4 regions of the Shewanella sp. NFH-SH190041 genome follow, and region 4 is predicted to be linked to each of the others. Evidence: predicted binding sites of a transcription regulator. Region 4 holds the regulator's gene; each other region holds the start of a gene.
The links. The regulator LexA, encoded in region 4, represses DNA repair genes until DNA is damaged. The targets are predictions, from matches to a motif close to TACTGTATNNNNATACAGTA.
Positions count from the first base shown of each region.

Region 1: dinB (DNA polymerase IV) is a predicted target of LexA. The motif match lies at 1,753-1,772, and genes of this name have one in related genera.
Region 2: recG (ATP-dependent DNA helicase RecG) is a predicted target of LexA. The motif match lies at 1,124-1,143, and genes of this name have one in related genera.
Region 3: recA (recombinase RecA) is a predicted target of LexA. The motif match lies at 1,012-1,031, and genes of this name have one in related genera.

Region 1 is NZ_AP026070.1:941,301-944,513, forward strand. It holds gene NFHSH190041_RS04200 (GGDEF domain-containing protein) at 1-512, shown strand, start outside; gene bfr (bacterioferritin) at 748-1,212, shown strand; gene bfr (bacterioferritin) at 1,223-1,693, shown strand; gene dinB (DNA polymerase IV) at 1,795-2,862, shown strand; gene NFHSH190041_RS04220 (hypothetical protein) at 3,125-3,213, opposite strand, start outside.
Region 2 is NZ_AP026070.1:3,980,036-3,983,248, reverse strand. It holds gene recG (ATP-dependent DNA helicase RecG) at 1-1,107, opposite strand, end outside; gene NFHSH190041_RS17730 (calcium/sodium antiporter) at 1,354-2,286, opposite strand; gene NFHSH190041_RS17725 (penicillin-binding protein 1A) at 2,382-3,213, opposite strand, start outside.
Region 3 is NZ_AP026070.1:3,346,285-3,349,497, reverse strand. It holds gene mutS (DNA mismatch repair protein MutS) at 1-854, opposite strand, end outside; gene recA (recombinase RecA) at 1,200-2,249, shown strand; gene NFHSH190041_RS14910 (regulatory protein RecX) at 2,273-2,698, shown strand; gene alaS (alanine--tRNA ligase) at 2,875-3,213, shown strand, end outside.
Region 4 is NZ_AP026070.1:370,469-373,681, reverse strand. It holds gene plsB (glycerol-3-phosphate 1-O-acyltransferase PlsB) at 1-1,437, opposite strand, end outside; gene lexA (transcriptional repressor LexA) at 1,597-2,220, shown strand; gene NFHSH190041_RS01715 (cell division inhibitor SulA) at 2,217-2,720, shown strand; partial or broken gene coxB (cytochrome c oxidase subunit II) at 3,064-3,213, shown strand, end outside.

The DNA.
Region 1 (3,213 bases), 570 kb from region 4:
CGACAGCGATGGAGCAGGAGTCTGGCACTGTGCAATTGGCCGATAATGGGCATTCGGAACCTGGGTATTTTTGGTTGGTGATCTTTGATGTTGATAAGTTTAAAAAAATCAATGACACCTTTGGCCATCTCTATGGGGATGAAATTCTGTTGCTGGTGGCCAATACCATGGCGGAGATCTTTGATGAGTCAGATTTACTGTTCCGCTTCGGCGGCGATGAATTTGTGGTATTGATGTCGCCGCGAACCAAAGCTGAGGCAAGGGCGGTTTTACAAGGCTTTCAGCAGGCGATTGCAGGGATTAAGAATGATAAATTATGGCAGGTGACCTGTTCTATGGGGGGGGTGAATGCTTCCGGGGCAGAGAACCCTTCTGATTTATTAGTACAGGCAGATCGCGCTTTATATTATGTGAAAGAACATGGCCGGGCACAGGTGGCTTTTTACTGTGATTTACTGGAACAGGGCGAATTAGCCAATGCACACTTCGATGATGATATAGAACTTTTTTAATTCGGATTACTGACTGTTAAATCAATATCGACTCAGCAGCCTTGCCGCCCATTTGGGCGGCTTTTTTTATTGGGGTGAATTCAGCAACTTGTTGAATGATTTTAATCTGAACAATAAATGAAATGATAAGCGTTATTATTATTCAAGATATTGAAAAATAACGCAAAGTTGATATGCGCATCACTTATGGCTAAAGTGTTAATGTTGCATTTACGTTAATAATAAGGATATCACCATGAAAGGGCATCCCAGTGTTATTGGTCAGCTCAATCAGATACTCACCTGTGAGCTGACCGCCATTAACCAGTATTTTCTCCATGCCAGAATGTTTCGAAATTGGGGTTTTGAGCAGCTCAATAGTGCTGAATATAAAAAATCGATTCAGGATATGAAGCATGCAGATAAGCTGATTGAACGGGTGCTGTTTCTTGAAGGGCTGCCTAATTTGCAGCAATTGGACAAAATTCATATTGGTGAACATCCGGCGGAAATGCTTGGTTGTGATAAATCCCAAATAACGCAGCAGATAGTCGTGCTTAAAGAGGCTATTCAGCACTGTGAATCGATGCAGGATTATGTCAGTCGGGATTTACTGAATGATTTATTGGAAGATGAAGAGGCGCATCTTGATTGGCTGGAAGCTCAATTCGAGCTGATAGAGATGACAGGGATAGAAAATTATCTGCAGCGGCAGATATAGGAGCTGAACGATGAAAGGTAACAGTGAAATTATTGCCGCCCTGAACCGGCTACTGACAAATGAGCTTTCAGCAATGGATCAGTATTTTGTACATGCCAGAATGTATGACGATTGGGGATTAAATGCGCTATTTGAACGGATAAACCATGAATCTGATGACGAGCGTATGCATGCATCTAAGCTCATTGAGCGTATTCTATTTTTGGAAGGTAAGCCGGATGTTGCCAGTCGGGCTCCCTTATCCATTGGCTCCAATCCTCAGGAAATGTTACATAACGATCTGCAGTATGAATATAAAGTGGCTGATGATTTACGCGAAGTGATCGCTTTGTGTGAGAGCAAAGGTGATTATCAAACCCGTGAAATATTGCAGGTCTTGTTGGAGGAGACTGAGGCTGATCATATGTACTGGCTGGAAAAACAGTTAGGGCTGATTGAAAAAATTGGCTTGGGTAACTATTTGCAGTCGAAGATGGGATAGTCTTGCAGTCGCAGATGGGGTAGTCACTGGTGCCGTGATGGCTTTTAATACTGCTTGATAACTGTTTTTTTATACAGTATCTTTTGCCAGTAGGAGGCACTGTGCAAAAGATTATTCACGTCGATATGGACTGTTATTACGCCGCAGTGGAAATGCGCGATAACCCTGATTTATGGGGTAAGCCGCTAGCGGTTGGTGGGCGGCGGGAGCGGCGCGGCGTAATCAGTACTTGTAATTATGAAGCGCGCCGTTTTGGTGTGCGCAGTGCCATGGCCTCCGCCTATGCATTACGTCTCTGTCCGGATTTAATTTTGGTACCGGGGCGTATGGATGTCTATAAGCAGGTTTCTGCCCAAATCAGGGCTATTTTTCAACGCTACACCTCGCTGATTGAGCCATTATCACTGGATGAGGCTTATCTTGATGTGACTCAATGTCAGTTTCACCAAGGATCCGCAACCCGGATTGCGGCTGCCATCCGGGCTGATATTCTGGCAGAAACAGGGTTGACTGCTTCTGCTGGGATTGCGCCAGTAAAATTTTTGGCCAAGGTCGCTTCCGATCTGAATAAACCCAATGGTCAGTATGTGATCCCCCCTGATGCCGTAGCGCAGTTTGTAAAAACCTTGCCGCTTGGCAAAATTCCTGGGGTTGGGCGGGTTACCGGGGAAAAACTGGCAGCTATGGGCTTACATAATTGTGAGGATGTCCAACAGGTAGACCGTATTATGCTACTTAACCGTTTTGGTAAGTTTGGTGAGCTGTTGTGGCAACGTGCCCATGGGGTTGATCCTAGAAGCGTCAGTCCTGACCGGATCAGAAAATCGGTTGGGGTAGAAACAACTTTGGCGCAAGATATCAGTACCTTGGCTCAGGCTGGCAGGGTAATGGACAAATTGATCCCAGAATTATCGGCGCGGATGGCGAAGGGAGCCTCCGGGCGACAAATTCATAAGCAGGTGGTTAAACTTAAATTTGATGATTTTAAACAAACGACCATAGAGCAGCGTAGCGATATGTTATCGGTCAGTCTGTTTCAGACGTTATTATCCCAAGCAATGCAGCGGGCTGATGGGCGCGGGATCCGGTTAGTCGGTATATCTGTTGGTTTGGCCGATACGCCAGGTCAAGGGGAAGAACAAGGGATGCAATTGGATTTGGCACTATAAGGTTATCAGGCTGATATTATCGGTGTTTTTGGGCCACATTATCTCGCAATCTCACTTTATCCCATTGTTTTATTGATTAATTTATAATCCTTGCATTGTTACTTTTACCCATTCAGTGAAGATTTATGCTCCATAAAGCACTTTACCGTTTTTACTATGGTTTATGGGGCGTTAGGGGCAATATGCTTAGATAGCAGGGCCTATGTGAAGCCATCGTATTGAACTCTTTTTTGAATGGCATGACTATGTCAGGACATGCGCATTATTTTAAGAGCGATGTTATCTGCTTTTTTGTGTTATCAGCCGGAGTGGTTGTTAGCCGTCGCTGACAGTTATAGATATTGATAGCCA
Region 2 (3,213 bases), 710 kb from region 4:
GTCACCGCTGGCGATATCAGCCAATGCCTGAGTGCGGGCCTTGCCTTTTAGTTTGCCGGCCAGCCAACCAATTTTGAGTCCTAAAGGCTCAAACCAGCGGGCAAAGTTAGTCGCATGCTGCTCGGCCAGCAATTCGGTTGGTGCCATCATTGCTACTTGATAACCACTTTCAATGGCTTGTAGTGCGGCCATTGCTGCGACTAAGGTTTTGCCGGAGCCCACATCTCCCTGTACCAGCCGCATCATCGGGGCGTGCTTGGCAATATCACTGCTGATTTCACTTACGACGCGTTGTTGGGCGCCAGTCGGTTGAAATGGCAATGCAGCCAGAAACGGATTGAGGAGTTGCCCGCTATGACGGAGCGGAACGGCTTTATCCCGGTTACTGCGCTGGCGTAGTTTTAGCATCGATAGGTTATGGGCCAGTAACTCTTCTTGCACCAGGCGTTGCTGTGCTGGATGTTGCCCCTGCTCCAGTTCAAACAGTGACACATCTGCTGGCGGGCGATGCAATAGCCGGATGGCATCGGCCAGTTTCATTTGCCCAGGTTGTAGAGATTCAGGCAGTAGTTCTTGCAGATTATCGTCATTGAGTAGCACCAATGCTTGACTGGTCAGTTTTAGCCAACTAGCTTGCTTTAACCCTTCGGTGGTTGGGTAGATTGGCGTCAGGGTCTCGGTGAGTCCTGCGGGTTCTCCGGGCTGAATAATTTTGTAATCGGGATGGATAATTTCCAAGTGCTGTTGGCCTGTGCGGATCTCCCCATAGGCCCGGATAGTCAGGCCATTTTGTAACCCATTGCGTTGCGCCATAGAGAAGTTAAAAAATCTTAGCGTTAGCGGACCTGAGGCGTCTCTGACTTTGCAAGTCAGCATACGTTTGCGGCCATGAATGACTTGGCTGGCCATGATTTCAGCTTCAATACTGGCGTGAGTGCCGGGGATCAAGGCCGCGATGGGCAGAATACGGGTTCTATCCTCGTAACGCAGTGGTAGGTGAAACAACAGATCCTGGACACTGTGTATCCCCAGTTTGGCTAGCCGCTCCGCCATTTTTGCGGCTACGCCTTTCAGATCTGTTATAGGAGTAAGATCCAGTCGCTGCAATGCCTTAGCACTCGATTACTGTGAATTTATACATATATTATCAGAGAACGGTTGCAAGACAATCCCGGGTTAAAAAGGGAAGGGCTACTCATGAGGTTATGCTTGCTTTTTGAGCATAACAGAGATGGTATTGCAAACCTACAGGATAAAATAAGTTGTTGAATAGAGATTGGAGATGAAGACAGAAATACGAGGTGGTTAGCAGCAATGTGCAGCCGGAAATAGACCGACTGCACGCGCTAAGCGTTATACCGTAGCGTTTGCTACGAGGAAACTGATATAGCCTAAATAGACAATTAGCAATACCAGACCTTCACGGCGACCAATGCGTAGGCCTGTCCAAGCAAAGGGCAGTAGCACGGCCGCTAATACCAGCATTACAATAAAGTCAAAATTTTGCAGCCCACCAGAAGATACCGGTTGTACCACAGCAGTAATGCCTAAAATCCCCAGAATATTAAACAGGTTAGAGCCCACCACATTGCCAATAGCAATATCACTTTGACCTTTTAGCGCTGCAACAACTGAGGTGACTAATTCTGGCATACTGGTACCAATTGCCACTATGGTCAGGCCGATAACCACTTCACTGACACCAAATGCCTTGGCGAGATCGACTGCGCCATCAACAAATAACACGCCACCACCGATCAGCATGGTTATGCCAAGAATAATTAACCCTGCTGATAACGCTGGATGTTGTGGCCGGGTATCGATATCCAGCTCTTCCGGCGTATTTTTTGCGCTGATGTAGCTAAATACCAGATAAGCGGTCAGAGCGCTGAGCAGCAGCAGCCCATCCCAGAGGCTGAGTTCACCATCGAGTAATAACCCCCAGAACACTAGGCTAGCAATGATCATAATCGGGATATCCCGTTTGACCATTTGGGACTGTACTTTAATCGGGCGAATCAGTGCTGTTAATGCCAGGATAAGACCGATATTCGCAATATTGGAGCCGATCACATTGCCAAGGGCGATACCTGAGTTGCCTGCCAGTGCCGATTTGACACTGACGGCTAATTCTGGGGCACTGGTGCCAAATGCCACAATAGTCAGACCAATGACCAGAGGTGTGATCCCCAGTTTCAGTGCTATAGCGCTGGCGCCTCTGACTAGGGCTTCGGCCCCGACAGTCAGGATCACGAAACCACCGATTATGGCAAGTAAGGTTATCATCATTTTTAAAAGTGCTCTTATGAGTGGGGTACGTTATTTTCTGTTGTAGTGGCCCGGCCGCTAGAGAGGCGGCCGGGCCCGTTGTGTTGACTCAGTTATTGGAACAGATCGTCCGTGGTGGGCGTGTCATTAAACAGATCCGAGTCCGGTTGTTCATCAGTGGCGTACTCTTTTGGTTGCGTGCCATTGATAAAGTATTCAAACCGGGTGGTATAGTCTGTTTTATGGGTCAACTTGCCGGTATCCCGGTCAATTCTGACAGAGACAATGCCTTCCGGTGGCGTCGCGGGTACTTCTGGCGTGCCAGCTAGGGCATCTTTCATAAACTCGTTCCAAGCCGGTCCTGCGGTTTTAGCACCCGCTTCTGCGCCCGATATCTGCTCTTGAGACCCATTACTGCGCCAGGTTGTACGACCAAGCTCACGACTGTGATCATCAAAACCTACCCAGACCGTGGTTTCCAGATTAGGGTTAAATCCACTAAACCAAGTATCTCTGGATTCGTTAGTCGTACCTGTTTTACCCGCAATATCGTGACGTTTCACCACACGGGCTGCCCGCCATGCGGTCCCATTCCACCCCGTATTATGACTCCAGTCTCCACCACCCCAAATGACACTTTTTAGTGCATCAGTAATTAAAAATGCGGTCTGGCTGGAAATAACCTGTTTGGCATGACGAGCATCAGGAGCATCACATTTATCCAATGGGCTGGATTCATGTTCCAATTCTGCCAAGGTGTTATCGCCGGTTACTAAATCTTTACCCGTATCTTTAGCGACATCGGTGGCCACTGTTTGTAGTGGCTGTTTAGTAGCGACTTTCGGTGCAGGTGGACAGGCTAATGTTGGGTTGGCTTGTTCAATCAATTTCCCCTCAGAATTTTGCACATGATCGATGTAGTAAGGTTCTACCAAGTACCCGCCA
Region 3 (3,213 bases), 1.3 Mb from region 4:
TTGGTGGTTAGCTCCAAATTCCGCCGGGTTGCAGCATCAAGAATAATACTGTCACTTTGACTAAATCGAGTGATGGCATTGATATGGGGCAGCGCGGTGCGTTGGGTATCTTTGACATACTGCATTAAGCAACCAGCCGCTTGTAGAGATAATCTGGCATCTGCAATACCAAAACCCCGGAGATCTCGGGTACCAAATTGCTCTAGCAATAAGCGGACACAGGTATCGTAGTCAAATTCCCATTCTGGCCGTCGACGCTTACCTTTGAAGTGATTGATGAGCTGCATTTGGCCGAAGTCTTCACTGTATAGCAGCTCTGCTGGGTTAGTACGCTGCAGTTCAGCTTCTAACGCTTCGATACTACCCAGTTCAATAATGACAAATCGACCGGATGCGACATCCAGTGTGGCATAACCGTAATGCTGTTTATATTCATACACAGCGGCTAACAGGTTGTCTTGATGTTCCTGCAGGAGCGCTTCATCGGTTAAGGTTCCGGGTGTCACAATACGAACAACTTTACGCTCGACAGGCCCCTTGCTGGTGGCGGGATCGCCAATTTGTTCACAAATGGCAACAGATTGACCAATCTGCACTAATTTAGCCAGGTAGCCTTCTACTGCATGGTAGGGAATACCCGCCATAGGAATAGGATCGCCACCACTTTTCCCCCGTGCAGTGAGGGAAATACCCAACATTTCAGAGGCCCGTTTAGCATCGTCATAGAAAAGTTCGTAAAAGTCTCCCATTCGGTAAAACAACAGCATATCTGGGTGCTGTGCTTTCATGGTCAGATACTGACGCATCATAGGGGTATGTTTTTCCAGTTCGGAAGTGTCAATTGTTGCCGTCATTGAAGCTGTATTGCCTTTGTTATGGCTCGGCTGAGCCGCAATCATTTCTTTGGTGGCAATCTTAACAATAATCATCTTGGATGTGATGGGGTGGGGGAAAAATCTGCTGTTTTTAGCAAAAACCCATGGTGGTAAAAAATTTCTATACAGTACTTGATACTGTATGATTGTACAGTATACTAGGTCAGGTTCACTGCTGTGATCTATCGGTATGATGGCTTGCTAAGGATGAGCATGACACCTGTCGGCCATAGACTCTAAAGCAGTGAAAATGACATAAAGACAATACAGATACACCTCCATTGTGGTGAGTTAAAACCATTTAGGCGACTAAAGGATTTGTTAATGAACGAAAACAAACAGAAAGCACTGTCAGCTGTACTTGGCCAGATTGAAAAGCAGTTTGGTAAAGGTTCTATCATGAAGCTGGGTGATAACCGCACAATGGATGTCGAAACGATTTCGACCGGCTCGCTGTCTCTGGACGTTGCATTGGGTGCTGGTGGTTTACCTCTGGGACGGATTACCGAAATCTATGGTCCTGAGTCATCCGGTAAAACCACGCTGACATTAGAATTGATTGCCGCAGCACAACGTCAAGGTAAGACTTGTGCGTTTATCGATGCTGAGCATGCGTTGGATCCTATTTATGCCAAAAAATTAGGTGTAGATATTGATAATCTGCTGTGTTCTCAGCCTGATACTGGTGAGCAAGCGTTAGAGATTTGTGATGCATTGGCTCGCAGTGGTGCTGTAGATGTAATTGTTGTTGACTCTGTCGCTGCACTGACCCCGAAAGCTGAAATTGAAGGCGAAATGGGTGATTCTCACATGGGTCTACAGGCGCGGATGTTGTCTCAGGCGATGCGCAAATTGACTGGTAACCTGAAGCAATCCAACTGTATGTGTATCTTCATTAACCAAATCCGTATGAAGATTGGGGTGATGTTTGGTAACCCTGAGACTACAACTGGTGGTAATGCACTGAAATTCTATGCTTCTGTCCGTTTAGATATTCGTCGCACCGGAGCCATCAAAGATGGTGATGAGGTTGTGGGTAACGAAACTCGGGTGAAAGTAGTTAAAAACAAAATTGCTGCACCATTTAAGCAAGCTGAATTCCAGATCCTGTATGGGCAAGGCATTAACCGTACCGGTGAATTGGTTGACTTGGGTGTAGCCCATAAGCTGGTAGAAAAATCTGGTGCCTGGTATAGCTACAAAGGTGACAAGATTGGTCAGGGTCGAGCTAATGCAGGTAAATACCTGGTTGAAAACCCACAGATTGCAGCAGAAATCGATCAACAGCTGCGTGCTAAGCTGCTAACGTCAGCGACTGCAGCTCCGGCTTCAGGTGATGAAAACATTGATCTGGAAACAGGTGAAGTATTCTGAGCCAAGCAGTAAAACAGGCCGCGCTGACAATATTAGCGCGGCGTGATCATTCAATTGCAGAATTAACCGGTAAACTGCAGCTGAAAGGATTCAGTGTCGAAGACTGTATCTTGGCCGTCAATTATTGCCAAGAAATGGGCTATCTGGATGATGAGCGTTTTGCCGGTTTGTTGCTGCGTTCCCACATCGCTAAAGGGCATGGCCCTGTGCGGATCCGTCAGGCATTTATGCAAAAAGGGCTGGCACGGGATCTGATTGCACAGGTTCTGGATGCCAGTGATTGTGATTGGTTTGAGCTGGCTCGAGAAAAAGCGTTGCGTAAGTATCAGCTTCCCAAGACCTCAGACCATAAAGAAAAAGCCAAACGTATCCGCTATATGATGAGCCAGGGTTTTAGCTATGATCAGGTAGCTTATGCACTGGATTATGATCCTTTCGATGAGAATTAACCGCTAAAATTGCTGCAGCCTTTTGTCGTTTGCTGCATTCTATCCTTCCTAAATAGCGATTCGTCAATCAAAGCTGGTCGTCTTTGGCCAGTCTGCTTATAATGCTGGGCAATTGTGGGTAAGTGTGTAGACTTGCCCGTTTGCATTATTCAAAGATATCCATTCAGGAAGATTTCATGTACAAAACCACTGCAGAGCTGAGAAGCGCCTTTTTGTCGTTTTTCGCCAGAAATGGTCATCAGGTCGTGGACAGCAGTTCACTGGTTCCTGGTAATGATCCTACCTTGCTGTTTACCAATGCGGGTATGAACCAGTTTAAAGATGTATTTCTGGGATTTGACAAGCGCAGCTATAGCCGAGCCACCACAGCACAGCGCTGTGTTCGTGCCGGCGGTAAGCATAACGATTTGGACAACGTTGGTTACACTGCGCGTCACCATACTTTTTTTGAAATGCTGGGTAACTTCAGTTTTGGTGATTATTTCAAGCATGATGCGATCCGTTTTGCCTGGACT
Region 4 (3,213 bases):
CTGTAGGGTGATTGGTTCACCAAAGTTAACATAGCCCTGACCGAAGTTACCCAACTTGCGGATAGCGCCAAATACTTGCCAAACGGACTCTTTCTTTTTCTTCTTACCGCTCAATTCCTTATGGTACGTAGCCACTTCCATAACATGGTCATACCCCAGATAAACTGGCACCAAGGTTACCGGGCGCTCAATACCACGCAGTACGCTGTTTACTGTCATGGCCAACATACCGGTTTTGGGTACCAGTAAACGACCTGTGCGGGAACGGCCACCTTCAGTGAAATATTCCACCGAATAACCTTTAGCGAACAGTTGATCCAGATACTCGCGGAACACCGCAGTGTAAAGTTTATTACCGTTAAAACTGCGACGGATAAAGAATGCACCGCCCCGACGGAACAGCGGCCCTGCGGGCCAGAAATTCAGGTTGATCCCGGCGGCAATATGCGGTGGCACCATTCCTTGGAAATAAAGAATGTAAGACAGCAACAAATAATCCATATGGCTGCGGTGGCAAGGCACATACACAATTTCATGGCCATCATGGTGTAATTGGCGGATCTGCTCAGCACCTTTAATATTGATGCCGCTATATAACTTGTTCCATAGCCAGGTCAATAACCGCTCAGCGATCCGGATCAGACTGTCAGAATAATCTGCTGCAATCTCATCCATATACTCCATGGCCTTATCACGGGCTTCGCTTTCCGGGATCTTTTTACTAATAGCTTCTTCTGCTATCGCCCGTTTCACTGAGTCCGAATTAAGTAAGGAGTGGAATAACGCCTGACGGTTTGGCAGGGCAGGCCCTGTCATCACCTTACGCTGCCGACGGAAATGCACCCGAGCTACTCGGGCCAATTTGTGGGCGATGGAATGATCTGTGCCGTGTTCATCGGCCATATAACGCAGAGAAACCGCATTAGAGAACTGGATAAAGTTATGTCGACCCAGGAACAAGATCATCAAACTTTTACGCAACCAACTAGGATCTTCACGCTCCAACACCGCGGCTTTCATGGTGTCATCATCTTTACCTGGTGTACGCCCCCAAAACAGACTGACAGGCACCAACTGTACATCTAACTCTTCATCCTGCTGATGCATAGTTAACAGGCGGGTAAATGATTGAAGGAACTCTTCATCGCCGCAACGCTGTCCAAACAAGGGCTGCGCCCCTTCTAAACAGACCAGACGCGGCACTTGCTGCCCCTTCAGTAATAACGGTTCATCTGGGGAAGGCAAACCCAACTTAAGACAGGTTTCTCTTAATACATTGATGTCACTTAACGATTCCGTTTTTAGGACATACACCATGGGCCGATTGGCATCCAAATTAAGATCAGCGAACGGATCCTGCGGTACCGTAATGGTGTGTACCAGCTTTTTCTGAATCCATCGCAGGGCCTTAAACCCCAAAGAGTCATGTTTTGACATTATTTATAGCAATCTGCTTCACATCGAATTGCGGCATAGAATATCAGACATACAACACCTTGCGCTATTACTGCCAAAATCTGCCCTATTGGTTAATACTTGCACTGGTTAAAATACTGTATATACTAACAGTTACTGTATGAAAAGACAGGGAACAACATGAGACCGCTGACGCCACGCCAAGCAGAAATTCTTGAGCTGATTAAACGAAATATCCAGGATACTGGCATGCCGCCAACCCGGGCTGAAATTGCTGCCAGATTAGGCTTTAAAAGTGCCAATGCCGCAGAAGAACACCTCAAAGCCCTGGCCAGAAAAGGCTGTATTGAAATTATGCCCGGCACGTCCCGTGGTATCCGCCTAATCCAGGAAGAAAGTAGTAATGATGACGATGCAGGTTTGCCATTAATCGGCCAAGTTGCTGCCGGGGAACCTATCCTGGCCCAAGAACATGTCGAACAGTATTACCAAGTCGATCCCGCAATGTTCCGACCATCAGCAGATTTTCTGCTTCGGGTACGGGGCGACAGCATGAAGAATATCGGTATTCTGGAAGGTGATTTGCTGGCAGTGCACAAAATGCAAGAAGCCAGAAATGGCCAAGTTGTTGTTGCTCGCGTTGAAGATGATGTCACGGTAAAACGCTTCGAAAAACAAGGTGAACTCGTCTACCTCCATGCAGAAAATGAAAATTACGCACCTATTAAAGTGGATCTGCGCTATCAGCATTTAACCATCGAAGGTCTGGCTGTTGGGGTAATCCGCAACGGGGACTGGCTATGAAAAAAGTATTGGGCGTAGCGCCTAGGCATCCGGGGCTATGGAAAAACCCGGCTTTCAGCAAAACACCAGCAGAAGTGATTCACACATTAAAATCCAGGGATCATGGCCTTAATGAACTGCGGGCTCACGCAGCTGTACTGGCACAACTCAGCCAGCAGGGGCGTTGGATTGTGCTGATTAATGCGCCCAATATTGGCTACAAACAGGTTCTTGCCAATGCCGAAGTGCGTATGGACCGGGTGTTACTGGTGCGTGCAAGAGACGAAGTTGAGGCGTTATGGGCCATGGAAAAAGCCCTGACCAGTGGTACGTCCAGTGCTGTAGTCACTTGGTCGACACCTTTGGATGACAGAGATAACCGCCGACTCCAGCTTGTGGCTAAGAGTGCTCGAGCAACAGGATGGCTGATTGAAAATGTAAGTGTTCACAAACACGAAGAAGTAGAAAATAACTACTGTTTACCTTTATTACCGGCCACTAACTTACCCGCTGTACATTAGTTGATTTATTTATCAGCCCCAACTTTCGGGGCTGTACCCGCTATATCAAAGATAATTCTTGACCTTGATCAAACTTTAAACAGCAAGTAATGTAACTTCATGGTGTTGCATTTTTAGCCGCATTTGTTTTGCATCGTCTAAAATCAGACACTTGGACATATAAATCGATAATGAACACCAGCGATAAGTGTGCCGTTTGATGTCAGTCAGACTGTGTTAATCACATCAATACACTTGCAGTCATCGTTGCTTTTTGTGGGAACTGAAGAGTTTGCATAGAGCATAGTATTACTGTGTGGCTCTTCTTTGTAGTTGCATTTGCAATTGACAGAGGAGATGTCTTTTGAAGCATTTGCTGTATTTGATAGCGGGGTTAAGTTCTCCCGTAATGGCATCTGAATTGCCACTGAATATGACCAAGGGTGTGACTGAAATCAGTCAACAGGTCTACGACCTTCACATGATCATCCTCTATATCTGCTGTGTTATCGGT